Lujinxingia vulgaris: one gene and its partner. The protein of the gene in region 1 binds, or shares a complex with, the protein of each later gene. Links are inferred from orthologs where the notes say so. Each region holds a gene or a part of one and is shown on either strand. Other genes may lie near its edges.

Region 1 (8,315 bases):
GTCTCACCAAGGTGGTCACGCTTCTGGCGCGCCAGCTGGAGGTGCTGCGGGTCAGCGACAAGATTCAAAGTCAGATCAAAGAAGAGATCGACAAGAATCAGCGCGAGTACTACCTGCGCCAGCAGCTCAAGGCGATCAAAGAGCAGCTCGGTGAGCTCGATGGGGAGGGCGGCGACCTCGAAGACATCGCTCAGGCGATCGAAGAGGCGAATCTTCCCAAAGAGGTCGAGGAGGTCTGCCGCAAGCAGATGAACCGCCTGCGCATGATGCAGCCGGCGTCGAGCGAGTACGGTGTCACGCGCACCTACCTGGAGACGCTGCTCGACATCCCCTGGAGCAAGTCCACCGAGGATAAGCTCAACATCCAGGAGTCGCGCACGATCCTCGATGAGGATCACTATGACCTCGATAAGGTGAAGAAGCGCATCATCGAGTACCTGGCGGTGCGCAAGCTCAAGAACGACATGAAAGGGCCGATCTTGTGCCTGGTGGGCCCTCCCGGCGTGGGTAAAACCAGCCTGGGGCGCAGTGTGGCGCGGGCGCTCGGTCGCAAGTTTGTGCGCATCAGCCTGGGTGGCGTGCACGATGAGTCCGAGATTCGCGGGCACCGTCGCACCTACGTCGGCGCGCTCCCCGGACGGATTGTGCAGGCGCTGCGTAAGGCCGGCACGAACAACCCGGTGTTCATGCTCGATGAGGTCGATAAGATCGGTCGCGACTTCCGAGGTGATCCTTCGGCGGCGCTGCTGGAGGTGCTTGACCCGGCGCAGAACCACAACTTCTCCGATCACTACATGGAGGTGCCGGTCGATCTCTCCAACGTGCTCTTTGTGGCGACGGCTAACCAGCTCGACACGATCTCGGCGCCGCTTCGCGACCGTATGGATGTGATTGAGATCCCGGGCTACACCGCCCAGGACAAGCACCACATCTCGCGCCAGTACCTCATCCCCAAAGCGCTGGAGTCGCACGGGATCACCGAGGAGAACCTGCGCATTGACGATGAGGCGCTCGACATCATCATCCGCAACTACACCCGCGAGGCGGGCGTACGTAGCCTGGAGCGACGCATCGCGGACATCGCGCGTGGTGTGGCGGTGAAGGTTGCCGAGAACCTGGGCAAGTCCGAGGAGGAGAGCCAGGAGATCAGCGTCACGGTCGAGCCTGATGACATCGCTGACTACCTGGGACCGGAGCGCTACCAGTACGAAGTCGCGCAGCGCACCTCGTCGCCCGGCGTGGCCACCGGCCTTGCGTGGACGGCTGCCGGCGGCGACATCCTCTTCATCGAGTCGACGCGCATGCCGGGTAAGGGTGAGCTCGTGCTCACCGGACAGCTGGGCGATGTGATGAAGGAGTCGGTGCGTGCCGCGCTGAGCTACATCCGCAGCCGCGCTGAGGATTACGAACTCGCGCCGAACTTCATGCGCGAGAACGACATCCACATTCACGTGCCGGCCGGCGCCATCCCCAAAGATGGTCCTTCGGCGGGTATCACGATGTACATCTCGCTCTTGAGCCTCCTGACCGGCGTGAAGGTACGCAGTGATGTGGCGATGAGCGGTGAGATCACGCTGCGCGGCAACGTGCTCCCCGTGGGGGGCATCAAAGAGAAAGTGCTCGCTGCGCACCGCTCTGGCATCAAGCGCATCATCCTGCCGGCGCGCAACAAGAAGGACCTGATGGACGTCTCCGAAGACATCCAGAAAGAGCTCGACTTCCACTTCGTGGAGCACGTCAGCGTGCTGCCGGAGCTGGTCTTTGAAGAAGGGACGTGGACCATCGGTGGCGAGAAGGCTTCCGGTGAGGCCAGCGCTGAATAAGCTCCCGGTGAAGAGGCATAGAAGAGCATAACTAAAAAAGGCCGCCCGATGAGGGCGGCCTTTTTTATGGGCGGTGCAATCTGCCGGCGATGATCAACGGAACTCGACTTCCATGATCTCCACGACGCGGTCGCCGCCCGGAGCTTTAATGACCGACTCGTCGCCGACGGTTTTTCCGATCAGCGCGCGAGCGATGGGGCTGGCGTACGAGATCTTGAGCTCTTTGATGTCGGCCTCATCGTCGCCCACGATCTGGTAGGTCTTCTCTTCGTCGGTATCCAGGAAGAAGACGGTGACGAAGGCGCCGAAGATCACGCGGTCGCCGCTGAGCTCATCGGTGTCGATCACCTGGGCGTGGGCGAGTTTGCCTTCAATCTCGCGGATGCGCCCCTCGACGAAGCCCTGCTTGTCTTTGGCGGCGTGGTACTCGGCGTTTTCTTTAAGGTCACCGTGCGCACGGGCTTCTTCGATCTCCTGGACGATGCGCGGGCGCTGGACTTTTTTGAGGTTGTCGAGCTCTTCGCGAAGTTTGCGATGGCCATCGACGGTCATGGGGATCTTTTGCATGGGTTGCCTCATGAGCAGCAGGACACGAGCGCTCGCGTCCAGAGACGTGGCGCTGTGCCTTAGAAATAAATGCCCCCATCGTGGCGAACCAGGATGGGGGGCGGCTTGTCTGAAAGAGTCGCGATGCGCCTCGGCGGCGTGTCGCTCAGGTAAGTATGGGACAGCCCGGCAAATAGATCAACGGGCAGTCTGGGGGGCGTGAAGCTCCTGAATGGAGTGCACCGTGGGGGAGGCTTTGGCCAGGGCACCCAGCGCGCCGACGGCGCCGCGCGCGGCGGCCAGGGTGGTGAAGTAGGTCATGCCCAGCTGCAACGCGGCGCGGCGGATGGTGCGGCTGTCGTGCACCGCCTGACCGCCGACGGTGGTGTTGATGACGATGTCGACCTCCCCGTTGATCATGGCGTCGACGATATGAGGCTGGCCTTCGCGCACCTTGTTGATGGGGGTGACCTTGAGGCCGTTCTGAGTGAGGTAGGCGGCGGTGCCGCGTGTGGCCAGAAGGTTAAAACCGAGCTCACTCAGGCCCCGCGCCACCGGCACGCTGGCCCATTTGTCGTCGTCTTTGACGCTGATGAAGACCGTGCCACCGGTTGGCGGCGCGTTGCCCGCGCCAACCTGGGCCTTGTAGAACGCCATCTCGTAGCTGGGGTCGATGCCCATGCATTCGCCGGTGGAGCGCATCTCCGGGCCCAGCAGGCTGTCGACTTCGGGGAACTTCGTGAAGGGGAAGACGCTCTCTTTGACCGAGAAGAACGTCGGGACGCGCTCCTCGGTGAAGCCCAGCTCCTCCAGCGACTCGCCGAGCATGGCGCGGGCGGCGATCTTGGCCAGCGGGCTGCCGATGGCTTTGGAGACGAAGGGGATGGTGCGGCTGGCCCGCGGGTTGACCTCAAGCACGTAGACGTTGCGGTCCTGGACGGCGAACTGCACGTTCATCAGCCCGACGATGTTGAGCTCTTTTGCCAGGCTTAAGGTCTGCTCACGGATCGTGCGCAGCACCACCTCGGGCAGGTCGTGGGAGGGGAGCGCGCAGGCGGAGTCGCCGGAGTGAACGCCGGCCTCTTCAATATGCTCCATGATGCCGCCGACCACGGCAAGCGTACCGTCGCTGACGCAGTCGACGTCGACCTCGACCGCCCGGCTCAGGAAGGTATCGAGGAGCACCGGGTTGTCGGGCGACTCGGATTGCGCGCGCAAGAAGACCTGCTCGAAGCTCTGAGCATCGTAGACAACTTCCATCGCGCGTCCGCCGAGCACGTAGCTGGGGCGTACCATCATGGGGAAGCCGAGCTCGGAGGCAGCCTTCTGGGCCTGCTCCCATGTCATGACGGTGCGGGCGTCGGGCTGCTTGAGCTCGAGCTTTTCGACGATGGCGTTGAAGAGCTCGCGATCTTCGGTGCGGTCGATGGCCTCCGGAGAGGTTCCCAGCACTTTGATGCCGAGCTCGGTGAGGGCCGCGGCGAGTTTGAGAGGGGTCTGGCCACCGAACTGAAGGATGACACCTTCGGGTTTTTCGATGTCGATGATGGCCAGCACCGTCTCCAGGGTCAGGGGCTCAAAATAGAGGCGGTCGCTGATGTCGTAGTCGGTGGAGACGGTCTCCGGGTTGCAGTTGACCATGATGGTGCGATAGCCGGCCTCGCCAAGCGCCATCACCGCGTGCACCGCGCAGTAGTCAAACTCGATGCCCTGGCCGATGCGGTTGGGACCGCCGCCCAGGATCATGACTCCGGGGCGATCATCGGGTTGCGACTCGCAGCTGCCGGTCTCAAAGCTGGAGTAGAAGTAGGAGGTGACCGCCTCGAACTCCGCCGCGCAGGTGTCGACCTGCTTGAACGTGGGTGTGACTCCGATGGATTGGCGATGCTCGCGCACCTCGCGCTCGGTGCGACCGAGGATGCGGGCGATGTCGGCGTCGCCCAGACCGTAGCGCTTGGCCAGGAAGATGTCTTCGTCGGCCGGCCAGCTGCCGGCGGGTGCGGCGCTTAAGAGCTGCTCGACTTCAACGACCTGCTGGAACTGATCGAGGAACCAGGGGTCGATGCGCGAGTGCTGGTGGACGGTCTCAAGGGAGAGGCCGCGCCGCAGGGCTTCAAAGACGTACCAGGGTCGCCGCGGGGTGGGGCGGCGAAGGTGGGGCGCGAAGAACTCTTCGATCTGCACCGGGGTGGCGTCGTCGGCCGGCAGGTCGATGTCGGCGAAGAGTCCGCTGTCGCGCTGCTCCAGGCTTCGCAACGCTTTGAGGTAGGCCTCGGGGAAGGTGCGGGCGATGCTCATCGCCTCGCCGACCGACTTCATCTGCGTGGTGAGCGTGTCGGAAGCGTCGGGGAACTTCTCAAACGCAAAGCGCGGGATCTTGACCACGGTGTAGTCGAGCACCGGCTCGAAGGCCGCCGCGGTCTTCTGGGTGATGTCGTTGAGGAGCTCGTCGAGGGTGTAGCCCACCGAGAGCAGCGCGGCGATCTTGGCGATGGGGTAGCCGGTGGCCTTGCTCGCAAGCGCCGAGGAGCGGGAGACGCGCGGGTTCATCTCGATGACCACGCGGCGGCCGGTCTGGGGGCAGACGCCAAACTGGATGTTGCAGCCGCCGGTCTCCACGCCGACGGCGCGGATGATGCGGATCGCATCGTCGCGCATCGCCTGGTACTCGCGGTCGGTCAGGGTCTGAATGGGCGCCACGGTGATGGAGTCGCCGGTGTGCACGCCCATCGGGTCGACGTTTTCGATGCCGCAGATGATGACGACGTTGTCGTTGCTGTCGCGCATCAACTCAAGCTCGTACTCCTTCCAGCCGAGCAGGCTCTCGTCGATGAGGACTTCGCCCGTGGGACTCTGGGAGAGGGACCACTTGACGTATTCGGCGAACTCTTCGCGGTTGTAGGCGATGTTGCCGCCGCTTCCGCCCATGGTGAAGGAGGGGCGCAGGATGGCCGGGAATCCCACGCGGGCCTGGATTTCCCAGGCCTCATCGAGCGAGCGGGCCACACCGGCGGCAGGCTGGTCGACGCCGATGGCGCGCATGGTGTTGGCGAACTCCTCGCGATCTTCGGCGCGGGTGATCACCTCCGGTTTTGCGCCGATGAGCTCCACCCCCAGGCGATCCAGGGTGCCGTCTTCGTGCAATGACATCGCGATGTTGAGCGCGGTCTGCCCGCCCATGGTCGGGAGCACGGCATCGGGACGCTCTTTCTCGAGCACGCGCGTGACAAACGCGGGGGTGAGCGGCTCGATGTAGGTCGCGTCGGCCAGCTCCGGGTCGGTCATGATGGTGGCCGGGTTGGAGTTGACCAGGATCACCCGAAAACCCTCCGCGCGCAGCGCGCGGATGGCCTGGGTGCCCGAATAGTCAAACTCGGCGGCCTGACCGATGACGATGGGCCCGGAGCCCAGGATGCAGATCGACTTCAGATCGTGACGGCGTGGCATGGCGCACTCCTCAAACGCGTGTTGCGGGGCAAAATCGGCCCCGGGACGCGCGGACTATGCCAAAACCCACCGTCGATGCAAAGCGCCTGTGCGCTTCCATCGCCTCGCCAGCGGAGCTCTGCTCAGACGTCGAACTCGCCAGCCTCCAGCCGATCCCAGTAGGAGATGAGCGCGGCACGGATTTTTCCGGAGAGCAGCACCGCGCCCAGGACGTTGGGGAAGGCCATCGAGAGGATCATCAGGTCGGAGAAGTCCAGCACGTTGCTCAGGCTGGAGACCGAGCCGAGGAAGACGAAGAAGAGGAAGATCACCCGGTAGATCATCGAGCTGTTCGCGCCGAAGAGAAAGCTCCAGCAGCGCTCGCCATAGTAGGACCAGGAGATCATCGTGCTGAAGGCAAAGAGGATGACCGCGATGGAGAGGATGTAGGGGAACCAACTGATGACGGTCTCAAAGGCCGCCGAGGTCAGCGCGACGCCTTCCAGGCCGGCTGTGGCCGGGTCAGCGTAAACGCCGGTGATGACGACCACGATGCCCGTCATAAAGCAGACGACCAGGGTGTCGATCATAGGCTCCAGGAGTGCGACAAAGCCTTCGCGTACGGGCTCTTTGGTGCGGGCAGCGGAGTGGGCGATGGCGGCCGATCCCACGCCGGCCTCGTTGGAGAAGGCGGCGCGCTGGATGCCGACGATGAGCACGCCGACCAGACCGCCCAGGCCGGCCTTCGGCGCAAACGCCTCCCCGATGATGATGCCCACGGCGCGGGGGATCATCGTGAAGTTGCTCAGGAGGATGTAGAGGGCTGCGGCCACGTAGATCACGCACATCGCCGGGACGATCTTCGAGGCGACTTTGCCGATGCTCTGAATGCCGCCGATGATGACCATGCCGACGAGCAGGGCGATGACGATGCCGTAGATCCAGCTGCGGGGCTGAACACCGCCGGCGACCGGAGCCTCATTGAGGGCGTCGACGCCGACGGGGTTGGTCCAGTTGACCTGGCGGCCTTCGACCCGCGCGAGCTCCAGGGTGGAGATGGCGCCGGCGGCGACGTCGAAGCGGTGTCCGGCGTCGGCGGCCACGACATCGAGCGCCAGCGTCCAGCGGCCGTCGTCGCCGCGCGTCCAGTCAGCGGTGCTGACGTCGAGGCGCTCGGCCGGGTTGAAGTAGAGGACGTCTTCGGTCTCAAGGGGGGAGGGCGCCGAGAAGCGTGCCAGGTGGCGGGCGTAGTCCATTTCCATCGGGGCTTCGCTCACCAGCGTGACTTCACCGCGGGCGCGCTCGCCACCGAACCAGGGCACCAGGTTGGCCATCGCCGCAAAGCTCTGGTTGGCCTGGAACATGTTGCCCCCGCCAAAGGAGCCGCCGATGCAGAGCACCGCGAAGATCACCGAGAGGTAGCGGCCGAGCACGGGCCGTCCGATCTCGGCCAGGCCGTCGCGCAGGTACACCATCGGGCCGCCCTGGACGGCGCCGTTCGCGTCGACCTTGCGGTACATCTGGCCCAGGGTGCACTCGGCGAACTTGCTGGTCATGCCGAAGATCGCCGCGGCCATCATCCAGAAGACCGCGCCCGGCCCTCCGATGCCAACCGCAATGGCAACGCCGGCGATGTTGCCCAGCCCGACCGTGGCGGAGAGGGCGGTGGAGAGCGCCTGAAAGTGGGTGACTTCCCCCGGGTTGTTGGGATCGTCGTATTTGCCGGCGACCACTTTGACGGCGTGGCTGACGCCGCGCAGGTTCACAAAGTCGAAGCGGAAGGTGAAGAAGATCGCGCCACTGATAAGCACGAGCACCACAAGCGGAATCTGATTGAGGAAGGACCAGATGCCGGCGAGCAGACCGGGGACGGTGCCGAAGGGAATGGCAGCCATGGCGGAGACAATGAGGCCGAAGCGCTGGTCGATCTTGTTGAGGTCGCCGCCGCTGGAGACACCGACGGCGACGCTGACCAGGATGATCAGCCCGATGATGAGGGCGTAGCGCTGAGTAGGCTTCAAAAATGGCTTCATGGGTGACCTTCGCGAGAGTGCGCACGTGACACCGCGTCGACGGTCAGCTCTTCTCGCTTCTGGAGAAGATCGGACACCCGGGCTGGACGTCTGCCCGGCGAGGGCGCGTCCGCACAGTCGCTGTCGACCGCGGTGCAGAAAAACCGGAATGGACCCGATGGTTTATCACCGCCGGCCGTGATCAGGCAACCTCGCCAGCGCGTCGGGCTGCCGGGCGAGGGTTGAGGGTTTGTTTTTGAAGTGATTGTTTAGAAAGTTCTGAAGTGCCACGCGAAGTATGCGCGTACGCCGGCGTAAAGAGGAAAGTTCTGGGGGGCGGTCATCGGTGCATGGATGTCGAAGGCCACCCCCAGCGAGCGTGTGCGGCTGTAGCGGTAGTCGGCCCCCAGGGTGGCGCGCAGGCCCAGGCGCTCGCCATTCGGGGCGCGCTCGGAGGTCGGGCCGGTGGGGTAAAAGACGCCGGCCAGGCCCACGTAGGGGATGTAGG
Region 2 (7,398 bases), 340 kb from region 1 along the record:
AAGCGGTGCTCGCCAGCGCAAAAAGCGGCATCGGCATCAAAGAGACGCTCGAGGCGGTCGTGCAACGCATCCCGCCGCCTCAGGGCGACCCCCAGGCGCCGCTGCGTGCGTCGGTCTTCGACAGCTGGTTCGACCCGTACCGTGGCGTCATCAACATGATCCGCATCGTCGAGGGCGAGCTGCGCCCGGGCATGGAGATCAAATGGATGGCCACCGGGGCGAAGAGTGAAGTGACGCAGATCGGCGTCTACGGACCCACGCCTATTCCGGTCGACAAGCTCGGGCCTGGCGAGGTCGGTTTTGTGATCGCGATGATCAAAGAGGTCGATCAGGCCAAGGTTGGCGACACGATCACCGATGCCAGGCGTCCGGCCGCCGAGGCACTTCCGGGCTTTAAGGACGTCAAGCCCACGGTGTTCTGCGGGATCTTCCCGACGAACTCCAAAGACTATGATGAGTTGCGCGACGCGCTCGACAAGCTCGTGCTCAACGACGCCTCGATCACCTATGAGCCGGAGACCAGCCAGGCGCTGGGCTTCGGGTTCCGCTGTGGCTTCCTGGGGCTCCTGCATATGGAGATCATCCAGGAGCGTCTGGAGCGCGAGTTCGATCTTGACCTGATCACCACCGCGCCCTCGGTCGTCTACCAGGTGATCACCACCGATGGGGAGACCTTGATGGTGGAGAACCCCAGCGACTTGCCCGAGACGCAGTTTATTGAGCGCATCGAAGAGCCCTTTATTATGGCCACCATCCACGTGCCGCCGGAGCATGTGGGCCCGGTCATCGGCTTGTGCGAGGAGCGCCGGGGCACGCAGTCGGATCTGCGCTACTCGGGGGCCAACCGCATCATCCTCAAGTATGAGATGCCGATGAGCGAGGTGGTCTTTGACTTCTTCGATCGCCTCAAGTCGGTGTCGCGTGGCTACGCCAGCTTTGAGTACGAGCTGATCGGCTTTAAGAAGGGCGATATGGTCAAGCTGGACCTGATGGTCAACGGGGAGCCGGTGGACGCGCTCAGCGTGATTGTGCACCGCGACTTTGCCTACAACCGCGGGCGGATGCTGGCCAAGAAGCTCAAAGAGGTCATTCCGCGCCAGATGTTTGAGGTGGCGCTGCAGGCGGCGATCGGTAACCGTGTGATCGCCCGTGAGACGGTCAAAGCGTTTCGTAAAAACGTCACCGCGAAGTGTTACGGCGGCGATATCAGCCGTAAGCGCAAGCTCCTCGAGAAGCAGAAAGAGGGCAAAAAGCGCATGAAGCAGGTCGGCAATGTGGAGCTGCCCCAGGAGGCTTTCCTGGCGGTTCTGCGCGTCGATGAGGGTTAAGCCAGCGTGAGGTAAGTTGCGGTGAGCAGGCAAAACGACAAGGCGCAGATCATCGACGACGCGCAGGAGCTGGTGCGCGAGACTCAGCTGCGTCTGGACCGCGCACGCAAGCTTCCCGACGAGGCGCGCTATCGCCTTCAGGAAGAGCTCAATGCGCTTCGCCAGGGGATGAAGCGCGAGGACCTCGAGTATGTCGAAGAGGTCAGCGAGACGGTGCGTGCGCTGGCTGAGGAGCACCTGGCGGGCATCTCGGTCAAGCCTGCCTGGCAGGAGTACGTCGAGACTGTGGGACTGGCGATTTTATGCGCGCTGGTGCTGCGGGCCTTTTTCTTTGAGGCGTTTAAGATCCCCAGCGGTTCGATGGAGCCGACCCTTCTCCGGGGGGACCATCTTTTCGTCAACAAGATCCGCTACGGCATCCGAGTTCCCTTTACGACTACGTTTCTGATGCGTTTTGCCGAGCCACAACGTGGCGAGGTGGTCGTGTTTCGCTTCCCCTCCGAGGAGGCGCGCGAGCATGTGCGTAAGCGCCGTGAGGAGGCCGCCGCCAAGGGGGAGAAAGCCGTCGAGTGCATCCTTAACTTCGATGAGAAGGACTTCATCAAGCGCATTGTTGGCCTTCCCGGCGATGTGGTGGAGGGGCGAGGCGCGCAGCTTCTGGTCAACGGTGAGCCGGTGGACCGTACGCCGATTCGCCGCGGCCCGGCCCCGGATCGCTCCGGGCGTACCGCGTACTACTATCTGGAGACGTTGGGGGAGGCGACCCACCAGATCCGCGAAGACAGTCCGCCGGGCTACGATGAGGGGCATGACTTCGGCCCGATCACCGTCGAAGATGGGCACTTCTTTGCGATGGGTGATAACCGCGACAACTCCGCCGACAGCCGCTGCTGGGGCCAGGTGCCGATGGATAACATCAAGGGGCGCGCCATGATCATCTGGCTTTCGCTCGAAGACGGCCAGACCGGCGATCCGGGCATCCGCTGGGATCGTTTTGGGATGGCGATCGAGTAGACCTGTGACGTGACCATAACGAGGCTCCGCACACGTCGTGTTGGGGGGCCCGAGACGCCGGGAGCGACGATGAACTTGATTGGGCTGAAGGACCTGTCGAGACACCAGATGATCGCGCTTCTGGACGCCTCCGAGCGCTACCTGAATGACGAGGGCAGGGTGATCACCCCGCCTGAAGACGCGCAGCTTCTGAGTGGACGAACCTTTGCCTTGCTCTTTCTGGAGCCAAGCACACGCACCCGCGCGAGCTTCGATCTGGCGATTCAACGCCTTGGCGGGCAGTCGGTGACGGTGAACGGGGAGGGGAGCAGCGTTGAAAAGGGGGAGTCTGCCGCAGATACCTGCCAGACTCTGGCGGCGATGGGCGTCGACGGGTTGGTGGTCCGTCATCATGATCGCCATCTTCCTCAGGTGCTCGCGGAGCGGGTGCGGATCCCGGTCATCAACGCCGGCAACGGCAGCGGTGAGCACCCCACCCAGGGGCTGCTCGATGCGCTGACGTTGCGCCGCCATTTTAAGACCGGTAATCAGCTTGGCGGGCTGAAGATCGCGATCATCGGCGACATCGTGCACAGCCGCGTGGCCCGCAGTGACGCGCATATCTTCTCAGAGCTGGGCGCCGAGGTCATGATCGCCGGACCGAAGATGTTAATCCCCACCGAAGAGCGACTCGCCGAGTGGCCTGTGCGTGTCTCGACCTCGCTTAAGGAGGCCGTACGCTGGGCGGATGCGGTGGTGGTGCTTCGGGTTCAGCAGGAGCGTCTTCGTAGCTCAGTGGTTGATCCGCATCGCTACGCCCTGGATTGGGGTATCGACCCGACGGTCGTTGAGCAGTATATGTCGCCGTCGACGATGATCTTGCACCCCGGTCCTGTGATACGGGGTGTGGAGCTCGCCGATCCGGTGATCGAGAGCCCGCAGAGCCTGATCTGGCAGCAGGTAACCCACGGGGTTGCCGTTCGTCAGGCAGTGATCGCAGCGTATTTTGGAAGGCAAGCGCAGTACGCCTAAGGAGCAGCAGTTGAAGCAGTCGCGACCCAGGTTGAAGTCGCTCTCGGGGCGTAGCCCCGCGATCCTGGTGCTGGAGGACGGCACCTGTTTTGAAGGGTTGAGCGCCGGCGCGCCCGGCTCCACGGTGGGGGAGGTGGTCTTCAACACCAGCATGTCGGGCTATCAGGAGATCGCCACCGACCCCTCCTACCGCGGGCAGCTCATTACCTACACGATGCCCCATATCGGCAACTACGGGGTCAACGCGCTCGACAGCGAGTCGGTGGAGACGCAGGCCGCCGGCGTGATCGTGCGCTCGCTCTCGCGGCGCGCCAGCAACCAGCGCAGCGAACAGGGCTTTGAAGACTGGCTCGTCGATCGCGGCGTGGTCGGCATCTGTGAGATTGACACCCGCGAGCTGACGCGACGGATCCGGCAGGGCGGGGTGGGGCTGGCTGCGATTGTGCACGACGCCACCGCACAGGATGCCGCCGCAGCGCTGGAACTTATCGCCGCGCACCCGGGCTACGGCAGCGTGGACTATGTGAGTGAAGTCGCCACCGCGCGCGCCCTCCGCGTGAGCGCCGAAGACGCCTGGCAGAGCCCGCTTGTGCTGACACCGGCCGCCCCTGGGAGTGATGACGAGAGCAAGGCGCCGCACGTTGTTGTGATGGACTTCGGGGTGAAGTTCAGCATTCTGCGCCATCTTCTGGCCCGCGGCATGCGCGTCACGCTGATGCCCCGCGACGCCGCAGTGGAGGATGTCGAGGCGCAGCGTCCCGATGGGGTGCTCTGGTCCAACGGCCCGGGGGATCCCGATAAGATGGAGCCTTTCATCGCAGGCGTGCGCGCGCTTAGCGAGCGCTACCCGACCATGGGCATCTGTCTGGGGCATCAGCTGCTGGCCAAAGCCTTTGGTGGCGAGACCTTCAAGCTGGGCTTTGGCCACCGGGGGCCCAACCAGCCGGTGCAGAACCAGCGCGACAAGAGCGTCGCCATGACCAGCCAGAACCACGGCTACGCGGTGCGACGGGAGAGTTTTCCCGACGATCTGGAGATCACCCACGTCAACATCAACGACGACACCATCTCGGGCTTCTCGCACAAGAGCCTGCCGGTCCACGCCGTTCAGTACCACCCGGAGGCCGGCCCCGGCCCGAACGATGCTGTCGATTTCTTTGATGCTTTTGCCCGTGACCTGGACGCGCGATGCGCTGATCGGGGATGAGAAGAGGGGCGCGTGAGCGCTCCGGGTTCGTGGACGTGTTGGCGTCCTGCGCGGTGAACACCGGGGGGAGGCGCGAGCGGACAAAAAAGCCAACTGGCCGGATGATGAATCGGGAACTTTGGGTTATGATGCGCCCGACCGATCGCCCTGCGCGACATAGTTGAGGAGCCACCATGGATTTGCGGTTCTGGGCCGCTACGGACACCGGGCGCGTCCGCGACCATAACGAAGATAACTTCCTGGTCGACAAACGTCTGCAACTCTTCGTGGTCTGCGACGGGATGGGAGGCCACGCCGCCGGCGAGGTCGCCAGCGCGGTGTGCGTACGCACGGTGCGGGAGGTCATCGCCGGGGCTGGCGAGCTTCTGAGTCATCTTCAAGAGGCCCCGGAAGATAAGCAGGTCCAGCAGGCGACGGTGGAGCTGTTGCGCCAGGCGGTGCAGACCGCCAACGCCCGCATCTTCGAGATGGCCCAACAAGACGCCAGCCGCCGCGGCATGGGCACAACCTGCTCAGCGCTGCTTATCAGCGGGGCGCATGGCTTTGTGGGCCACGTCGGCGACTCTCGCCTCTACCGGGTGCGCGAGGGCGATGTTGAGCAGATCACCATGGATCACTCGCTGCTCAACGAGATGATCCGTCAGGGCAAACTTCCCCCCGACACCAAAGAGCGCGACTTCCCGCATAATAATGCGGTCACCCGCGCCGTCGGTGTGCGAGAGTTCGTGGAGGTCGATGCGTTTGAGTTTGGCATCGAGCCGGGCGATCGCATGATGATGTGCTCCGACGGTCTCAGCGGGTATTTCGAGGAAGAGATCGACGTGCTCGACATGACCTCGGGCGACGTCCTCGAAGAGATCATCACGCGATGCATCGACTTCGCCAACGAGAGCGGTGGTAAGGATAACATCACCGTGATCGTGGTGGACGCTGTCGACGCCGAGGCTGAGCAGAACGACGTGGCGCCGGTGCTCGAGATGCTCCGCAGCACCCCGTATTTCCATTACCTGGCGGCCAACGAGCTTGAGCACATCCGTCGGCTTGGCGAGGTGGTCGAGGCGGAGCCCGAAGAGGTCGTCACCTCACCGGAGAATGTGGCGCACAGCCTCTTTGTGATCCTGCGAGGTTCTGTCTCATTGCACCTCGACGGGCAACGCGTCAGCGTCCTGACCGCCGGGGAGCATTTCGGTGAGATGGCGCTGATCGACGCCCAGGATGACAGCGACAACCGACTTCGGGTGCAGGCGCTTGAGCCGACCACGCTCTTTGCGATCGCGCGTGATGATTTTATGGGCATCCTGCGCAGCGCGCCCGGGCTGGCCATCAAGCTGCTCTGGAACTTCGTGCAGGTCTTTGCCGACCGCCTCCAGGGCGTGCCCGCCGAGTATCGCTTCAGCCCCGACCAGTGGCGTGAAGACCCGGACGCCGCGGTTGACTTTACGCCCCCTTCCGGCTCGCTCGTGTTCACCGAAGACCTCAAGAAGATCGCAGAGGAAAGCGACGGGCATGTCGAAGAGAGCGTTGAGGCCGATGAGCCTGAGGTGATGCCGGAGGTCGCGTCGTCAACTGCGTCGGAGCATGATGAGGAGACGCGCGAGTACGATCGCCTTCCCCTCGATGATGCGCCGCTGGCCGCCTCCCTCGGTGGTTGGGACGGCTCCGATGCGAGCTGGGGAGATGTCGCCAGCGATGATGAGGCCAGTGTTGATGAAGTCAGCGAAGATGAGTGGGAAGATCTTCCCCCGGAAGCCGTCGCGCATCGTCCCACGGTCCGTCTCTCGCCGATGCGTGATGATGACGAACTCGATGCCGCGAAGGCCGACGGGGATGTGACGCTCAGCCCCTGGGAGTCGCCTCAGGAAGAGTCCAGCGGCGCTTCAGACGACTGGGTGATCGGGGGTGTCGATGAGGCGTTCGCAGAGCGCGATGACGCCGAGCAGAATGCGTCGGCGTCGGTGAGTTTCGGCGGTGCTCATCTCGATGAGCCGGAAGAGGATCTTCGCGCGACCGTGCAGCTCGATCGTCCGCTTTCCCGCGCGGAGATTGAGGCGACGACCGGGCCGATGTTTGGCGGCGGCGTCCCCGAAAAGTCTGGCGCGGAGCCACCCGCTGACCAGGACGACGATCTCGGCAAGACCGTTGATATTGACGCGGACCTGGCGCGCCTTCGTTCGCTGCGCGCCGAGTCGAGCCTCGATCTGAAGGAGCGTCTCCGCCAGCGCATGAAGGCCCGGAACACACCAGTGCCGTCGAGCGCAGCAAGTGGTGAGGCCGACGTCTCGATGACTGCTCCACCGATGGACGCGGAGCCGGCCGAGGCGAGTGCTGCGCCTTCCGCGCTGGCCGGAGAGGTGGAGGTCCGCAGCTCGCCATCGCGGCGGATGGCCGAGCCGACGCCGGAGGCCAAGGTGATGATTTCACCCGAGCTGATGGGCCTGGTCGACGACGATGACGAGTAAGTTTCCGGCAATTCAGACCCGCTCAGCGGGATGAGAGCAGGCGCGCGCAGCGCGCCGCAACACCCAACTCTACGACGGCGCCATTGTATGGATACACGCACAATTCTTCAGATCGTATTGGGGTTGGTCGTCGCGCTGATCCTCGTGGTTGGCGGGCTGATGGTGATCGCGCTGACAGGCGATGCCGAGACGGTGATCGTCGAGCAGGCCGTTGCCGAGCAGCGGGAAGCCAGAGAGCGCAAGAACCCCTGGGCCGATCAGGGTGAGGCCGCCATCGCGCTGGTGCAGCGCTCTCGCGTCAATCAATCCGAGGACGGTGAGGTTGAAGCCAACACCGTCGGTGAGCTCCTCGCCAGCGAGGCGTTCATCAAAGATAAAC

The links. The genes of interacting proteins can lie anywhere in the genome.
Region 2: the proteins of carB (region 1) and carA are in contact, whole or in part, in a solved structure (PDB 1KEE), measured with the Escherichia coli proteins. The link is inferred for Lujinxingia vulgaris from one-to-one orthologs.

Annotation. Positions count from the first base shown.
Region 1 is NZ_VOSM01000003.1:203,000-211,314, forward strand. The notes cover bases 2,368-6,118. They hold carB (carbamoyl-phosphate synthase large subunit), read right to left. Parts: upstream 5,817-6,118; coding sequence 2,568-5,816; downstream 2,368-2,567. Other genes in these bases: greA (transcription elongation factor GreA), read right to left, coding at 2,368-2,390; FRC98_RS21405 (alanine/glycine:cation symporter family protein), read right to left, coding at 5,939-6,118. In the rest of the region: lon (endopeptidase La), read left to right, coding at 1-1,823; more of greA, read right to left, coding at 1,917-2,367; more of FRC98_RS21405, read right to left, coding at 6,119-7,828; FRC98_RS07880 (hypothetical protein), read right to left, coding at 8,077-8,315. UniProt on the Escherichia coli protein: Large subunit of the glutamine-dependent carbamoyl phosphate synthetase (CPSase).
Region 2 is NZ_VOSM01000003.1:546,365-553,762, reverse strand. What follows is about bases 2,628-5,461. They hold carA (glutamine-hydrolyzing carbamoyl-phosphate synthase small subunit), read left to right. Parts: upstream 2,628-3,363; coding sequence 3,364-4,560; downstream 4,561-5,461. Other genes in these bases: FRC98_RS09155 (Stp1/IreP family PP2C-type Ser/Thr phosphatase), read left to right, coding at 4,734-5,461; FRC98_RS09165 (aspartate carbamoyltransferase catalytic subunit), read left to right, coding at 2,628-3,353. In the rest of the region: lepA (translation elongation factor 4), read left to right, coding at 1-1,328; lepB (signal peptidase I), read left to right, coding at 1,350-2,342; more of FRC98_RS09165, read left to right, coding at 2,412-2,627; more of FRC98_RS09155, read left to right, coding at 5,462-7,019; FRC98_RS09150 (hypothetical protein), read left to right, coding at 7,107-7,398. UniProt on the Escherichia coli protein: Small subunit of the glutamine-dependent carbamoyl phosphate synthetase (CPSase).